DNA from 3 places in the Streptomyces sp. NPDC050636 genome. Region 2 is predicted to be linked to each of the others. Evidence: riboswitches for the same ligand, from Rfam matches in the RefSeq annotation. Region 2 holds a riboswitch; each other region holds the start of a gene.
What was found. A riboswitch is a leader RNA that binds a small molecule or an ion and turns the genes downstream of it on or off. The one in region 2 is predicted to bind thiamine pyrophosphate.
Positions count from the first base shown of each region.

Region 1: another riboswitch for thiamine pyrophosphate. It lies ahead of AB0I10_RS27000 (thiamine ABC transporter substrate-binding protein); the one in region 2 lies ahead of thiC (phosphomethylpyrimidine synthase ThiC).
Region 3: another riboswitch for thiamine pyrophosphate. It lies ahead of thiO (glycine oxidase ThiO); the one in region 2 lies ahead of thiC (phosphomethylpyrimidine synthase ThiC).

Region 1 is NZ_JBFAIP010000047.1:5,742-11,343, forward strand. Features, by position in the region: gene AB0I10_RS26990 (phosphatidate cytidylyltransferase) at 1-678, shown strand, start outside; gene rlmN (23S rRNA (adenine(2503)-C(2))-methyltransferase RlmN) at 848-1,960, shown strand; TPP riboswitch at 1,994-2,114, shown strand; gene AB0I10_RS27000 (thiamine ABC transporter substrate-binding protein) at 2,218-3,285, shown strand; gene AB0I10_RS27005 (iron ABC transporter permease) at 3,339-5,018, shown strand; gene AB0I10_RS27010 (ABC transporter ATP-binding protein) at 5,019-5,602, shown strand, end outside.
Region 2 is NZ_JBFAIP010000040.1:313-5,914, reverse strand. Features, by position in the region: gene AB0I10_RS25125 (Bro-N domain-containing protein) at 1-576, shown strand, start outside; gene AB0I10_RS25120 (DUF885 domain-containing protein) at 743-2,431, opposite strand; gene thiC (phosphomethylpyrimidine synthase ThiC) at 2,578-4,362, opposite strand; TPP riboswitch at 4,356-4,512, opposite strand; partial or broken gene AB0I10_RS25110 (YibE/F family protein) at 4,584-5,602, shown strand, end outside.
Region 3 is NZ_JBFAIP010000004.1:107,214-112,815, reverse strand. Features, by position in the region: gene AB0I10_RS06470 (Rv2175c family DNA-binding protein) at 1-279, opposite strand, end outside; gene AB0I10_RS06465 (FAD-dependent oxidoreductase) at 379-1,620, opposite strand; TPP riboswitch at 1,776-1,888, shown strand; gene thiO (glycine oxidase ThiO) at 1,886-3,151, shown strand; gene thiS (sulfur carrier protein ThiS) at 3,148-3,396, shown strand; gene AB0I10_RS06450 (thiazole synthase) at 3,520-4,260, shown strand; gene pknB (Stk1 family PASTA domain-containing Ser/Thr kinase) at 4,388-5,602, shown strand, end outside.

The DNA.
Region 1 (5,602 bases), on a different contig from region 2:
ACCTCGCGGCTGGCGGAACGCAAGGACATCCGGGTGCCGCTGGTGCCGCTCGCGGTCGGCGGCACCGCCATGGTCGTCGCCGGGTATGTGCGCGGCGCGGAAGGCGCGTGGGTGGCGATGGCGCTCACCGCGCTCGCCGTGCTGGTCTGGCGCATGACGGAGGCGCCCGAGAACTATCTGCGGGATGTCACCGCCGGTGTGTTCGCGGCGTTCTATGTGCCGTTCCTCGCGACGTTCGTGGCGCTGATGCTCGCGGCCGAGGACGACGGGCCGCAGCGGGTGCTGACGTTCCTGCTGCTGACGGTCGTCAGCGACACCGGCGCGTATGCGGTCGGCTGGCGGTTCGGCAGCCACAAGCTCGCGCCGCGCATCAGCCCTGGCAAGACCCGCGAGGGACTCGCCGGCGCGGTGCTGTTCGCGATGGTCGCCGGCGCGCTGTGCATGGAGTTCCTGATCACGGACGGCGCCTGGTGGCAGGGGCTGCTGCTCGGCCTCGCGGTCGCGGCCAGCGCCACCCTCGGCGACCTCGGCGAATCCATGATCAAACGCGATCTCGGCATCAAGGACATGGGCACGCTGCTGCCCGGCCACGGCGGCATCATGGACCGCCTCGACTCCCTGCTGCCGACCGCGCCGGTGGTCTGGCTGCTGTTTGTGATCTTCGTGGGAGCGGGCTGAATCGCCCCCAGGTACCCTGGAAGGGCTCGCTGCCTGTTGCAGCGGGCCCTTTTCCTGCCCCGCGGCTGCGGGGACGGCCCCGTGAGGTCTCCGGGTTCAGGCATCGTCCAGCCGTTGGCTCCGCGACAGCGGAGATCGTCCGGCCCATCGCAATGAGGAGTTTCCGCCCATGGCACCGCCCGAGCCTGGTGTGCTGACTTTCGTCGCCCCCCGCGGCGCCAAGCAGCCCCCGCGGCACCTTGCCGATCTCACCCCGGCCGAGCGCCGCGAAGCGGTGGCCGCGATCGGCGAGAAGCCGTTCCGCGCCAAGCAGCTGTCGCAGCACTACTTCGCCCGTTACGCGCACGACCCGGCGCAGTGGACCGACATCCCGGCGGCGGCGCGCGAAAAGCTGGCGGCAGAGCTGCTGCCCGACCTGATGAACGTGGTGCGGCACATCTCGTGCGACAACGACACCACCCGCAAGACCCTGTGGAAGCTGCACGACGGCACGCTCGTCGAGTCCGTACTGATGCGCTACCCGGACCGGGTCACCATGTGCATCTCCTCACAGGCCGGCTGCGGGATGAACTGCCCGTTCTGCGCCACCGGCCAGGCGGGACTGGACCGCAATCTCTCGACCGCGGAGATCGTCCACCAGATCGTCGACGGGATGCGGGCACTGCGCGACGGCGACGTCCCGGGCGGACCGGCGCGGCTGTCCAACATCGTCTTCATGGGGATGGGCGAGCCGCTCGCCAACTACAAGCGGGTGGTCGGCGCCATCCGGCGGCTGACCGACCCCGAGCCGGACGGGCTGGGGCTGTCCCAGCGCGGCATCACCGTCTCCACGGTCGGCCTGGTCCCGGCGATGCTGCGGTTCGCGGACGAGGGCTTCAAGTGCCGGCTCGCGGTATCGCTGCACGCGCCGGACGACGAGCTGCGCGACACGCTCGTGCCCGTCAACACGCGCTGGAAGGTGCGTGAGGTGCTGGACGCGGCCTGGGAGTACGCGGAGAAGTCCGGGCGGCGCATTTCGATCGAGTACGCCCTGATCCGGGACATCAACGACCAGGCGTGGCGCGGTGACCTGCTGGGACGGCTGCTCAAGGGCAAGCGGGTCCATGTGAACCTGATTCCGCTGAACCCGACGCCCGGCTCGAAGTGGACCGCCTCGCGTCCCGAGGACGAGCGGGCGTTCGTCAAGGCCATCGAGGCGCACGGCGTGCCGGTGACCGTCCGCGACACCCGCGGTCAGGAGATCGACGGCGCCTGCGGGCAGCTGGCTGCCTCGGAGCGCTGACCGCTCGCTGGTACGGTGTGGTCGAACAAATGCACATTCCGACAGGGGAGCGCCACAGCGCTGAGAGTGCGGAAGCGTCGTAGTCCTACGGTGCCCGCAGACCCTTGAACCTCGCCCGGGTCATTCCGGGTAGGAAGTTCGGTCGTCACTCATGCTGTTGCGCCCTGCCCGGAGTCCCCTCCGTACGTCATCGGACGTCGCGAGCCGCGGACACCGGGCGGGGCCGCGTCTCTTCCTGGCCAGCCAGGAGGAAATCAGTGAGCACCACCAGGAGGATCACCGCGACGGCCGTCGCCGCCGCGGTCGGTATGACGGCGCTCGCCGCATGCGGCAGCTCGGACGGCGGCAGCGCGGACGCCAAGACGGTCACGCTCGTCAGCCATGACTCGGGTCCCTCCGAGTCCGCCCTCGCCGCCTTCGAGAAGGAGAGCGGCTACAAGGTGAAGGTCCTGAAGGGCGGGGACGCCGGCAAGGCCGTCAACCAGGCGATCCTGTCCAAGGGCAATCCGCAGGGCGATGTATTCTTCGGCATCGACAACACTCTGCTCTCGCGCGGCCTGGACGAAGGCATCTTCAGCCCGTACCAGGCCGAGGGCTTGGACAAGGTCCCGGCCACGCTTCAGCTCGACAAGGGCAAGAACCGCGTCACCCCGCTCGACTACGGCGACATCTGCGTCAACTACGACCGGTCCTACTTCGACCGGCACAAGATCGCGCCGCCGAAGACGTTCGACGATCTGATCAAGCCCCGGTACAAGGGGCTGCTCGTCACGGAGAACTCCGCGACCTCCTCCCCGGGGCTCGCCTTCCAGCTCGGCACCATCGCCACGTACGGCGAGGAGGGGTGGCAGGGCTACTGGAAGAAGCTCAGGGCCAATGGCGTCGAGGTCGTCGACGGCTGGGAGCAGGCCTACAACGGGCGGTTCTCGGGCTCCGTGGCGGGCAAGGGCGACAAGCCGCTGGTGGTCTCCTACGCCTCCAGCCCGCCCTTCGAGGTGCTCGGCAAGAAGCCGGCGCCCAAGGAGGCACCGACCGGTGTCGCGACCGGCACCTGCTTCCGCCAGATCGAATTCGGCGGCCTCCTCAAGGGCGCGAAGAACGAGAAGGGCGGCAAGGCGCTGCTGGACTTCCTGCTGAGCAAGAAGTTCCAGGAGGAGGTGCCGCTGCAGATGTTCGTCAACCCGGCACGCGAGGACGCCAAGGTGCCGGAGCTGTTCACCAAGTACGGCGCGACGATCGACAAGCCGGCGACGCTGGCCCCGGAGACGATCACCAAGAACCGCGAACAGTGGATCAAGCAGTGGTCCTCGCTCGTTCTGAAGTAACCCGCGCTCTGCGCAGAAGGCCCTCGCGAGGAACGGCGGTGCGGCTCGGCCTGATGGCCCTGCCGCTCGCCTTCTTCGCGCTGTTCTTCGCCTATCCGGTCGTCGCGATCGTCGGCCGGGGGCTGAAGGACGGCGGACGGTGGCAGCTCGGCCGGATCGGCGAGGTGGTGAGCGATCCGGATCTTCTCCATGTCCTGTGGTTCACCGTCTGGCAGGCGGCGGCCTCGACCGCGCTGACCCTGCTGATCGCGCTGCCCGGAGCGTATGTCTTCGCGCGCTTCGACTTCCCCGGCAAACAACTGCTGCGGGCGGTGGTGATGGTGCCGTTCGTGCTGCCCACCGTCGTCGTCGGTTCGGCTTTTCTGGCGCTGGTCGGGCGCGGTGGGCTGCTCGACGACCTCTGGGGCGTACGCCTGGACACCTCGGTGTGGGCGATCCTGCTGGCACACGTCTTCTTCAATTACGCGGTGGTCGTACGGACCGTCGGCGGGCTGTGGGCGCAGCTCGACCCGCGTCAGGAAGAGGCGGCGCGGGTGCTGGGAGCCGGACGGTTCGCGGCCTGGCGGCGCGTGACGCTGCCCGCGCTCGGCCCGGCCGTCGCCGCCGCCGCGCTGATGGTCTTCCTCTTCACCTTCACCTCCTTCGGGGTGGTGCAGATTCTGGGCGGGCCCACCTTTTCGACGCTGGAGGTGGAGATCTACCGGCAGACCGCGGACTTCCTGGATCTGCCGACGGCCGCTGTCCTCACGATGATCCAATTCGCGGCAGTGCTGGGACTGCTGGCGCTGCACGCATGGACCGTGCGACGGCGGGAATCCGCTCTCCGTCTCGTCGACGCTTCGCAGACCGCTCGGCGGCCGCGCGGACCCGGCCAGTGGGCACTGCTGTGGGGCACGCTCACCGTCATCGCCGTCCTGCTCGTCGGGCCGCTGGTCGTGCTTGTCGAGCGGTCGTTCGCTGGGTCGGGCGGCTATGGGCTGACGTTCTACGACACGCTGCGATCCGCCGCGTCAGCCGACAACACCTTCGTCGTCGCACCGCTCGATGCCCTGTGGAACTCCCTCGCTTACGGGGCGGCGGCGACGGTGATCGCTCTGGTGGTGGGCGGGCTGGCGGCGGCCGCCCTCACCCTGCGGACGAGCTCGGCCGGGGGGAGCACTAAACCTGGTCGGCTCATCCGCGGTTTCGACGCACTGCTGATGCTGCCCCTCGGCGTCTCCGCGGTGACCGTCGGCTTCGGCTTTCTGATCACCCTCGACGAACCTCCGCTGGACCTGCGCTCCTCGTGGTGGCTGGTTCCCCTGGCCCAGGCGCTGGTGGGTGTGCCGTTCGTGGTCCGGACGATGCTGCCCGTCCTGCGTGCGGTGGACGGGCGGCTGCGCGAGGCGGCCGCGGTGCTCGGCGCCTCGCCGTGGCGGGTATGGCGGGAGGTGGATCTGCCGATCGTACGGCGGGCCGTGCTGATCGCGGCCGGCTTCGCCTTCGCCGTCTCGCTCGGTGAATTCGGTGCGACGGTCTTCATCGCGCGGCCGGACCAACCGACGCTGCCGGTGGCCGTTGCGCGGCTGCTGGGGCGCCCCGGCGAGCTCAACTACGGGCAGGCGATGGCCCTGTCGACCATCTTGATGGTGGTGTGCGCCGGTGTCCTGCTGGCCCTGGAGCGCATTCGCCCCCAGCCTCGGACAACCACGGCCAAGGGGACCCCCGTCACCGACCATCCCGGAGAGTTCTAGATGACGGCACAGGCCGACACCACGGCGCGGGAGCTGCTGCGACTGGGCGGAGTGACCGTCCGCTTCGGCACGTCCGGTGGGCACCTCGCGCTCGACGCGGTGGATCTGGACGTCGCCGCGCACGAAATCGTGTGTGTGCTGGGGCCGAGCGGCAGTGGCAAGTCCACGCTGCTGCGGGTGGTGGCCGGGCTTCAACAGGCCGATGCGGGGCGGGTGTTGCTGGAGGGCCGGGACCAGTCGGAGGTGCCCACGCACCGGCGCGGCGTCGGGCTGATGTTCCAGGACCACCAGCTCTTCCCGCAGCGCGATGTCGCGGGCAACGTCGCCTTCGGGCTGCGGATGCGCGGCAGCTCGCGCGCCGACCAGGAGCGTACGGTCGCCGAACTGCTGGAACTCGTCGGGCTGCCGGGTGCTCAGCGGCGCGCCGTGGCGTCGCTGTCCGGCGGCGAACAGCAACGGGTCGCGCTGGCCCGCGCTCTCGCCCCGCGCCCCCGGTTGCTGATGCTGGACGAGCCGCTCGGCCAGCTCGACCGCGGGCTGCGCGAACGACTGGTCGTCGAACTGCGGCGGCTCTTCCGCGAGTT
Region 2 (5,602 bases):
AGGGTGATCGCCACCGTCCAACGCGACGGCGCCTACGCCCTGGAGCCCTCCGAAATCGCCGCCCCGCAGCCCCCGGCTCCACCGGTCCCCCGGCCGGCCGAGTCTCCCGGCGAGATCGTGAACGCGATCACGCGCTTGGAGGTGCAGAACGAGCGCTTCCAGACCGAGCTGCTGGCCACGCTGCGGCGCTCGGAGCACGCATGGTCACAGATCGCCGACGCCTTGCGGAGCCCGGCAGACGATGAACCCGGGCCCGGGAAACGCGAGTTACGCGTCAGGACCGAAGAGCTCTTCGATCAGTGGAAGTCCCGGCTGAGCATCACCGAGGACGTGTGGGCCGTGGCCATCTCCATCCTGCCTGCCATGGCCCAGGACGGGCAGACCGAGGAGTCGTTGGAGTCACTCGCCGCCAAGACGGGCCTGACGCAGCAGAAGGTGCACTCCTGCCTGCGCTTTCTGCAGAAGCACCGGTGCATCCGCCAGTGCGGGCTGGCACCGGATGGGAGTCCGGTGTACGAGGTGGAGTTGCCGCCGCACCGGTCACCGCGGCGGGTGCCCCGACGCCCGCGCGGTTGAGCGTGTAGTGCGGCTTCACTGAAGACAGGCCGGCCCGAAGTCGCAACCAGAACTTGCGGCTTCGGGCCAGGCCCAACCGTAGCGGTTCATCGGTCGGCGAGCACCGATACACGAGCACATGCCGGAACGCGGCTCCCCTTTCAGGGCATCCCGGCCCCGCTCCGCCCTACAACCCCGCCAGGTTGTCCGCCAGATCGTCCAGACCGAATGACCCCTGAGCGAGTGCCTTCATGTGCCAGGCCTTGAGGTCGAAGGCGGTGCCGTGTCGGCGCCGGGCCGCTTCGCGGCCCTGTAGCCAGGCACGTTCGCCGAGTTTGTAACTGATGGCCTGGCCTGGCCAGCCGAGGTAGCGGTTGATCTCGCCGTTGCGCCGCTCGACCGGGCTGCCGTGGTGGGCGGCCATGAACTCGGTGGCCAGCGCCGGGGTCCAGCGCTCGCCGGGGTGGAAACCGGAGTCGGCGGGGATGGCGAGACGGAGGTGCATACCGATGTCGATGATCACCCGGATGATCCGCAGCATCTGTTTGTCCAGGTAGCCGAGTCGGCGGCCGGGGTCGTCGGCGTGGAAGCCCAGTTCGTCCATGAGGCGTTCGGCGTACAGAGCCCAGCCCTCGATGTTGGCGGTGACCTTGCCCAGGGTGACCCGGTAGCGGCCGAGCCGGTCGGCGGCCGCGACCCACTGGGAGAGCTGCAGATGGTGGCCGGGGACGCCCTCGTGGTACCAGGTGCTGACGATCTGCCAGGTCGGGAAGATCTGCCGGCCGAGGGTCGGGAGGTAGGTGCGGCCGGGGCGGCTGAAGTCGAGGCTGGGGCTCGCGTAGTGCGGCGCCGTGGAGCTTCCCGGCGGCGCGATACAGGATTCGACGTTGCGGAGGGGCCCGGTGATGTCGAAGTGCCGGCCGTCGAGAGCGTCGATCGCCTCGTCCATGATGTGCTGCAGCCAGTCGCGGATCTCCTCCTCGCCCTTGATCGCGTGGCCGTGCGCGTCGAGGTGGTGCATGGCTTCCAGGACGGTCGCGCCGGGCAGAACGCGATCGGCCTCGGCCCGCATCTCGGCGGCCGTCCGGTGGAACTCGTCCCAGGCCCATGCGTAGGCGTCGTCCACGTCGAGGTCGGCACCGGTGGAGTGGCGGGCGGCGCGCAGATAGCGCTCACGGCCGACGGCATCCGGGGTGCCCACCGCGGCGGGGACGTAGGTGTCCCGCAGCCAGTCGCGGAACTCGGCGATGGCGGCGGTGGCCCGGAGTGCTGCCGCGTCCAGTTCGGGACGCAGGCGCTCGGGGCCGTCCGAGACGAAGTCGGCGAACCAGCCGGGGCCGCCGGTGCCCCGCGCGGTCCAGGCATCGAGCTGGCCGATCACCGCGAGGGCCTGGCGGGGAGCGGAGAGCAGGCTCCGGGAGATCCCCTCGGTGAGCGTGGCACGGTAACGGTCCAGCGCGCCGGGCAGGTTGCGCAGCCGTCCGGCCACCGCCTCCCAGTCCTCGGCGGTGTCCGTCGGCATCAGGGTGAAGATCCCCCGCAGCCGGTGAATGGGCGCATCGACATTGCGCAGTTGGCGGAAGTTGTCGCCGGCCTCGTGCACGGCGAGCTCGGCGGTGAGCCGCTCCCGCAGCAGCTTGGCACCGGCCTGTTCAGTCGGCGTCTCGGAGGTGGGCGCGGTGTCGAGAGCCGCGAGGGTACGGCGGCCGAGATCGGCGAGGGCCTCGAAACCCTCGGGCGACAGGTCCGGCTGCCGGTCGTCCCCCGGATGCAGCCCCAGCCGCACTGAGGTCATCGGGTCGAGTGCGGCGACCCGTTCCACGTACTCATCGGCTATACGGCGAGGTGAGAGAGGCGAGATCGGGTGATCTGACATGCGGTCATCGTGGCCCACCCCCCGCCGCCGCGGCAGTGCGCCTTCCGGCCAGGCGCGGGCGCCGGCGTACGCGCCTCATCGCCCACCGGACCCGTGCGCCGCTGCCCCGGGAAGGCCGTTCCGGGACAGCGCCGCACGGTTTCGGCTCAGTCGGCCAGCGGCAGATACACCCGGTTCCCGCTCGCCGCGAACTCCTTGGACTTCTCCAGCATTCCGGCCTCGATCTCCTCGGCGCTGGCCGGGCCGGCCAGGTCAGGGGCGAACTGTTCGGTGATGCTGCGGCTGATCTTCATCGAGCAGAACTTCGGGCCGCACATGGAGCAGAAGTGCGCCGTCTTCGCCGGTTCGGCCGGCAGCGTCTCGTCGTGGAAGGCGCGGGCCGTGTCCGGGTCGAGGGCCAGGTTGAACTGGTCCTCCCAGCGGAACTCGAAGCGGGCGTCGGACAGCGCGTCGTCCCACTCCTGGGCGCCCGGGTGCCCCTTGGCCAGGTCCGCCGCATGGGCCGCGATCTTGTACGTGATGACGCCGGTCTTGACGTCGTCGCGGTCCGGCAGGCCCAGGTGCTCCTTGGGCGTGACGTAGCAGAGCATCGCGGTGCCCCACCAGGCGATCATCGCGGCGCCGATGCCGGAGGTGATGTGGTCGTAGGCGGGCGCGATGTCGGTGGTGAGCGGGCCGAGCGTGTAGAACGGGGCCTCTTCGCAGATCTCCTGCTGGAGGTCGATGTTCTCCTTGATCTTGTGCATCGGGACGTGTCCCGGGCCCTCGATCATCGTCTGGACGCCATGCCGCTTGGCGATGGTGTTCAGCTCGCCGAGCGTCCGCAGCTCCGCGAACTGCGCCTCGTCGTTGGCGTCCGCGATGGAGCCGGGGCGCAGGCCGTCGCCGAGGGAGTAGGTGACGTCGTAGGAGGCGAGGATCTCGCAGAGCTCCTCGAAGTGCGTGTAGAGGAAGGACTCCTCATGGTGCGCGAGGCACCAGGCGGCCATGATCGATCCACCGCGCGAGACGATGCCGGTCTTGCGGCGGGCCGTGAGGGGGACGTAGCGGAGCAGCACACCGGCATGCACCGTCATGTAGTCGACGCCCTGTTCGGCCTGCTCGATGACCGTGTCCTTGTAGATCTCCCAGGTCAGTTCCTCGGCCTTGCCGTCGACCTTCTCCAGCGCCTGGTAGAGGGGGACGGTGCCGATGGGGACGGGGGAGTTGCGCAGCACCCATTCGCGGGTGGTGTGGATGTTGCGGCCGGTCGAGAGGTCCATGACCGTGTCGGCGCCCCACTGGGTCGCCCAGGTCATCTTGTCGACCTCCTCCTCGATGGAGGAGGTGACCGCGGAGTTACCGATGTTGGCGTTCACCTTCACCAGGAAGTTCTTGCCGATGATCATCGGCTCGATCTCCGGGTGGTTGACGTTGGCGGGAAGCACCGCACGCCCGGCCGCGATCTCGTCGCGCACGAACTCGGGCGTGACGTTCTCGCGGATCGCGACGTACTCCATCTCCGCGGTGATCTCGCCGCGCCGGGCGTAGGCGAGCTGGGTGACCGCGGCGCCGTCCCGGCCGCGGCGCGGCTGGCGGGGGCGGCCGGGGAAGACCGCATCGAGGTTCTTGAGGCCACCGCGCGGCGAGGTGTGCTTGACGCCGTCGTCCTCCGGCCGCAGCGGGCGGCCCGCGTACTCCTCGGTGTCGCCCCGGGCGATGATCCAGTTCTCGCGCAGCGGGGCGAGACCGCGGCGGACGTCGGTTTCGATACTGGGGTCGGTGTACGGCCCTGACGTGTCGTAGAGCGTCACGTCCTTGCCGTTGGTGAGGTGCACCCTCCGGACCGGGACCCGAAGATCGGGGCGCGAACCGGAGACATAGCCCTTGTGCCAGCCGATCTTCCGGTCGGTCGGCACGTTTTCGGGCGTGCGTGCATCCTGCAGAGTCATAAGACCCAACTCCCTACGCCGGCATTACCCGGTAACAGGTTCGGCGGTCGACGCAGCCGCTTCCATCCGGCGATGTTCCACGTGAAACATTGCTGGGATGGAGGTCAGCGCCCTCTCAGCCCGGTGCTCCGAGCTCCCGCGATTGCAAAGGTGGCACCACGGTAGCGGCCGGCGTGGCGAGGTGAACAGGGGGCCCCAGGACTTCTTGCGATGATCGGGCGGTGAGCAGCCCCGAGCACCAGACGCATCCGCACTCGCACTCGCACTCTCATGCGCACGGCCATGGGCCCGCTGCGCCCGTTTCCCGGCATCTGCGCAAGGTCATCGCGGCGGTACTGATCCCCTTCGCCGCCGCGGTGGTGGTCGGTCTGGTCGTGCTGTGGCCAGGCGGCGCGCCCTCGCACAAGCCGTCCGGCGTCGGCTTCGACCAGCCCACCGAACGAGCCACCGTGGTCAAGGTGGAGCAGGTGAACTGCGCCGACGTCCATGCCGAACAACAGCCACAGCCGACGCCGCCCCAGGGACAACCGCCGACCGGGGGAGCGGCACAGGGCAAGGACTGCCAGCAGGCGACGATCAAGGTCACCACCGGGAAGGACACCGGTCGGACCTTCCAGACCGTGGTGACACCCGACGCCACGCGGCACTACACAAGCGGGCAGGAGGTGGTGGTCGCATACTCCCCAAAGGCCCCCAAGGATCTGCAGTACGCGGTCACCGATGTGGACCGGTCCTTCCCGATGTGGGTGCTGGCCGCGATCTTCGCGTTCGCCGTCGTGATCGTCGGCCGGCTGCGCGGGGTGCTCGCGCTGGTGGCGCTGACAGCGAGCTTCGGGGTGCTGACGCTGTTCATCCTCCCGGCCATCCTGCAGGGCTCCAATCCGCTGGTGGTGGCGATGGTCGGAGGCAGCGCGATCATGCTGATCGCGCTGTATTTGTGCCACGGTCTGACGGCCCGGACTTCGGTGGCGGTACTCGGCACGCTCGCGTCACTGCTGCTGATCGGCCTGCTCGGGTCGGTGTTCATCGGCTGGGCGTTGCTGACCGGCAATGTCGACGACACGACGGGGCTGGTGCACGGCCTGTACCCGGACATCGAGATCCGCGGTCTCCTGCTGGCGAGCATCATCATCGGATCGCTGGGTGTGCTCGACGATGTGACGGTGACCCAGACCGCCGCGGTGTGGGAGCTGAAGGAGGCGGATCCGTCGGCGAGTTGGCGCAAGCTGTACGGCGCGGC
Region 3 (5,602 bases), on a different contig from region 2:
ATCAGCGGTAAAGAGCCACTCCAGCATCTCCTCGTCGGCGAAGCCGTCGTCGCGCAGCAGCGTCAGGGTCCCTGCGAGCCCCTTGACGACCTTGCCGTCCTTGATGAAATCGGCCGGCACCTGCAGTGCCCTGTTCTCGCCGCGGCGCACCGCGATCAGCTGGCCCTCCTTGACCAGCTGCCGGACGCGCGTCACCTCGACGCCGAACTCTTCGGCGATGTCGGGGAGGGTGAGCCAGGCGGGGACGAGTCCATCGATGTTTGCGTCAATCTCGGTCACAGGACAAGCGTGCCACCTCGCACTGACAGCCGGTACCCGGGCATCGCCATCAGGGGCCGCCCCGCGCCCGCACCACCCCGGGCTCACCGCCGGTTTCGGCTAGCTCACCGCCGATTTGAGCGACACCGACGCGTCCGCGGCCCGTTGCCGGTCGAGGGTGGCGCCCCGCTCGATGAGCTTGCGCCCCTGGGCGAGGTCCCGGGGCCGGCCGACGGCGAGCAGCGCGACCAGGCGGCCGTCCCGCAGCCAGATCACCGACCAGGCGGCACCGGCCGGGTCGCCGCGCCAGACCAGCTCGTCGGCGCCCGAGTGGTGGCCCGCGTACTGCACGAACCGGCCGAACTGCTCGGACCAGAAGTACGGGACCGGGTCGTAGACCAGGCCCTCCGCCGGTTCGCGGGCGATGTTCTCGGCGACCGTACGGGGGCCCTGGAGGGCGTTGTCCCAGTGGTGGATCAGCAGGCGGCGGCCGTAGCGGGCGGACGGGAAGGAGGCGCAGTCGCCGACCGCGTAGACGTCGGGGACGGAGGTGCCCAGGTGTTCGTCGGCCAGCACGGAGCCGTCCTGCGGCGACAGGGCGACGCCCGAGCCGGCCAGCCAGCCGGTCGCGGGCCGGGCGCCGATCCCGACGACCACGGCGTCGGCGGGCAGCGTCGTACCGTCGGCGAGGGTGACCGCGCCCGGCGCGACGGACGCGACCGAGACGCCGGTGCGCAGATCGGCGCCGGCGTCCGCGTACCAGTCGGTCATGTGGGCGGCGACCTCGGCGGGCAGCGCGCCGGCCAACGGACGCTCGGCGGCCTCGACGACGGTGACCGCGCAGCCCGCCTCGCGCGCCGCGGTCGCGAACTCCGCGCCGATCCAGCCGGCCCCGACGACCACGATCTCGTGCTGGGCGGCGAGCACCGGCCGCAGCCGCTTGGCATCATCGAGGGTGCGCAGCAGGTGGACGCCGGGCAGCCCTTCGCTGCCGGGCAGCACGACCGGGTCGGCGCCGGTCGCGAGGACCGCGTAGTCGTACGGGACGGGGCCCTCGGCCGTCTCGACGGCATGGGCGTCCGGCCGCAGGGCGGTGACCCGGCGGCCGAGGTGCAGATCGATGCCGAGCGCGCCGAAGTCGACGTCGAAGGTGGAGCCTTCGGCCTTGCCGAGCAGCACCGCTTTGGACAGCGGGGGGCGGTCGTAGGGCTGGTGCGGCTCGTCGCCGAGGAGTGCGATCGCGCCGCGCCAGCCCTGTTCGCGCAGGGCGACCGCGGTCTGCACACCCGCTATTCCCGCGCCGACGATCACGACGCGCGGCGTGCGGTCAGGGGCCTGGGAAGACGTGCTGTGCTCGCTCACCCGATCACTGTAGGACGGTGTGTCGTGCGGCTCGCAGCAGCGCGCAAGGAGATCTCTGACACAGCGTCACGATCGGCCGTCGCGGGGCGCCACCCGGGCGGGGCCCCGGGGCGCTCCCTTACGGCGCGTCGCGGCCCCGTATTAGGGTGACGGATGCACGCACTCGCGGGAGCCCGGACGCACCGGGCTGAGAGGGAGGCTGGCCGGCCTCCGACCGTACGAACCTGATCCGGGTCATGCCGGCGAAGGGAGGGGCTGGACGCCCATGCATCCACCTGCCACACCACCCATCTCAGCCACGTCATCCACCTCGTCCACAGCACCACCGCGACACCCCGACGTCCTCGTCATCGGGGGCGGCATCATCGGCCTGGTCACGGCCTGGCGGGCGGCCGGCCGCGGACTGACCGCCGCCGTGGTCGACCCCGCGCCGGGAGGCGGCGCCGCCCAGGTCGCCGCGGGCATGCTGGCCGCGGTCACCGAGCTCCACTACGGCGAGCAGACCCTGCTCGGCCTCAACCTCGCCTCCGCGGGCCGCTACCCGCGGTTCACGGCGGAGCTGGAGGAGGCCAGCGGGCAGCGGATCGGCTACCGGCGGTGCGGCACCCTCGCCGTCGCCCTGGACGCCGATGACCGCGCCCATCTGCGCGAACTGCACGCCCTGCAGATCCGGTCGGGGCTGGACTCGCAGTGGCTGTCGGGGCGCGAGTGCCGCCGCCTGGAACCGATGCTGGCCCCCGGGGTCCGTGGCGGGCTGCGGGTGGACGGCGACCACCAGGTCGATCCGCGCCGGCTGGCGAGCGCCCTGCTGATCGCCTGCGAGCGCGCCGGGGTGGCCTTCCACCGTGGCCGGGCAGAGCGGCTGACGGTCTCCGGCGACGTCTCCCGCGGGCGCGCATCGGGCGTCGAACTCGCCGACGGCACGCGGCTGTCGGCCGGTCAGACGGTGCTGGCCGCGGGCAGCCACAGCGGGCGGCTGGCCGGTGTCCCCGAGGACGTGCTGCCTCCGGTGCGGCCGGTCAAGGGGCAGGTGCTGCGGCTGCACATGCCGGACGCGCCGGCCGGTGGTGCCGCCTTCCTCTCGCGCACCGTACGGGCCGTCGTACGGGGCGGGCCGCTCTATCTGGTGCCCCGGGAGAACGGCGAACTGGTCGTCGGCGCCACCAGCGAGGAACTGGGCTGGGACACCACCGTCACCGCGGGCGGCGTCTACGAGCTGCTCCGGGACGCGCACGAGCTGGTCCCCGGCATCACCGAGCTGCCGCTCGTCGAGACCTGCGCCGGGCTGCGCCCCACCTCCCCCGACAACGCCCCGCTGCTCGGCCCGTCCGCGCTGCCCGGCCTCCACCTGGCCACCGGCCACTTCCGCAACGGGGTGCTGCTGACGCCGGTCACCGGCGATGCGATGGCCGAGGTACTGGCCACCGGGAACCTCCCGGAAGAGGCCCGTCCCTTCTCCCCCGCGCGATTCTCCACCGCGACCGCCCAGCGGCCGGAACGCGCCCGCGTCCTAGAGGAGCAGCCCGTATGAGCGCCCCCAGCACCCCCGCCCCCGGTGCCCCGGGTGGCCCCACCCTGTCCGTTTCCGTCAATGGGGAGGCCCGCGAGATCCCCGGCGGTCTGACCCTCGACCGGCTTGTCGCGACCCTGTCCACGGCGCCGGGCGGGGTGGCCGCCGCGGTCAACGAGACCGTGGTGCCGCGCACCCAGTGGTCCGCGACCGCGCTCGGCGACGGCGACCGCGTCGAGGTCCTCACCGCGGTCCAGGGAGGCTGATCACCAGACATGGCCGATACCGCAGTCATCCGGGGGACCGACCCCGCTGGGTCCGACGGCGACGCCGCCGCCGGCACCGACACTCTCACCATTGCCGACACCACCTTCCGGTCCCGTCTGATCATGGGGACCGGCGGCGCGCCCAGCCTCGACGTCCTGGAACGCGCGCTGCTCGCCTCCGGTACGGAGCTGACGACGGTCGCCATGCGGCGGCTGGACCCGACCGTGCAGGGCTCGGTGCTGTCCGTACTGGAACGGCACAAGATCCAGGTGCTGCCGAACACCGCGGGCTGCTTCACCGCTGGCGAGGCGGTGCTCACCGCCCGGCTCGCCCGGGAGGCGCTCGGTACCGACTGGGTCAAGCTGGAGGTCGTCGCCGACGAGCGGACCCTGCTGCCCGACCCGATCGAGCTGCTGGACGCCGCCGAGACCCTGGTGGACGACGGTTTCACGGTGCTGCCCTATACGAACGACGATCCGGTGCTGGCCCGCAAGCTGGAGGACGTGGGCTGTGCCGCGATCATGCCGCTGGGCTCGCCGATCGGCTCCGGCCTGGGCATCCGCAATCCGCACAACTTCGAGCTGATCACCGCGCGGGCCGGCGTCCCCGTCGTGCTGGACGCGGGCGCGGGCACCGCCTCGGACGCCGCGCTCGCGATGGAGCTGGGCTGTGCGGCGGTGATGCTGGCGTCCGCGGTGACCCGGGCGCAGGAGCCGGAGCTGATGGCGGCGGCGATGCGGCACGCGGTCGAGGCGGGCCGGCTGGCGCACCGGGCGGGCCGGATCCCGCGCCGCCACTTCGCGCAGGCGTCCTCGCCCACGGAGGGCGTGGCGGAGCTGGATCCGGAGCGGCCGGCGTTCTGAGCGGCGGAGCGGGGCAGGGACCCGGCGGTGTCCATGACCCGGGTTCCTGTCACCGTTCGGCTGCAGTACGGCCGAGGGGCGGCCGCGGCGTTCGACCTGTCAGTGCTTCCTCGTAGACTCATCTGCCGTGGATACGACCCTTCAGGACCCACTCGTGGGCCAGCTGCTCGACGGCCGCTACCGCGTCCAGGCGCGCATCGCCGCCGGCGGGATGGCCACGGTCTACCGGGCCATGGACACCCGGCTCGACCGTGTGCTCGCGCTGAAGGTGATGCACCCGACCCTCGCCGTGGACGACGCGTTCGTCGACCGGTTCATCCGTGAGGCCAAGTCGGTCGCGCGCCTGTCGCACCCGAATGTGGTGGGCGTCTTCGACCAGGGCACGGACGGTACGTACGTCTATCTGGCCATGGAGTACATCGCCGGGTGCACACTGCGCGACGTCCTGCGCGAGCGCGGCGCCCTGCAGCCCCGGGCCGCGCTGGACATCCTGGAGCCGGTCCTCGCGGCCCTGGGTGCCGCGCACCGTGCCGGCCTCGTGCACCGCGACATGAAGCCGGAGAACGTCCTGATCGGCGACGACGGCCGGGTCAAGGTCGCCGACTTCGGCCTGGTGCGCGCGGTGGACACCAACACCACCGCCTCCACGGGCTCGGTCCTGGGGACCGTCTCCTATCTGGCCCCCGAGCAGATGGAGCACGGCACCGCGGACGCCCGGGTGGATGTCTACGCCTGTGGCGTGGTGCTCTACGAGATGCTGACCGGCGGCAAGCCGCACACCGGCGGCACCGCGGCGCAGATCCTCTACCAGCACCTGCATGAGGACGTGCTGCCGCCGTCCGAGTTCGTGCCGGGTCTGGCGCCGCAGCTCGACGACCTGGTGGCGCTGGCCACCGCCCGTGACCCGCAGCAGCGCGCGCAGGACGCGGTGGCGCTGCTGTCCCACTCGCGGGCGGCCCGCGCGGAGCTGACCGACGAGCAGCTGGACATCGTGCCGCCGCACGCCAAGGAGGTGCCCGCGGAGGGCGCCGTGGCGGGCGGGGACTCCGAGCGTACGGACGTGCTCCCGCGGATCGGCGGCGTGCAGATGCAGCTGCCCGCCGAGGAGACTGACCTCAACCAGCTCAACCGCACCAGCCGGCTGGAGGTGCCGCCGGCGGACGCCGCGCCCCCGACGGACCAGACGACGCGACTGCGTCCGGTGCCCTCCCCATCGGCGCCCCGTGGCGGCCTGCTCCAGCGGCACCGGCTCCTCACCATCGTGGCGGCCGTGCTGCTGGTCCTCGGGGTGGGCACGGGCGTCTGGTACATCACTTCCGGCCAGTTCACGACCGTCCCCGCG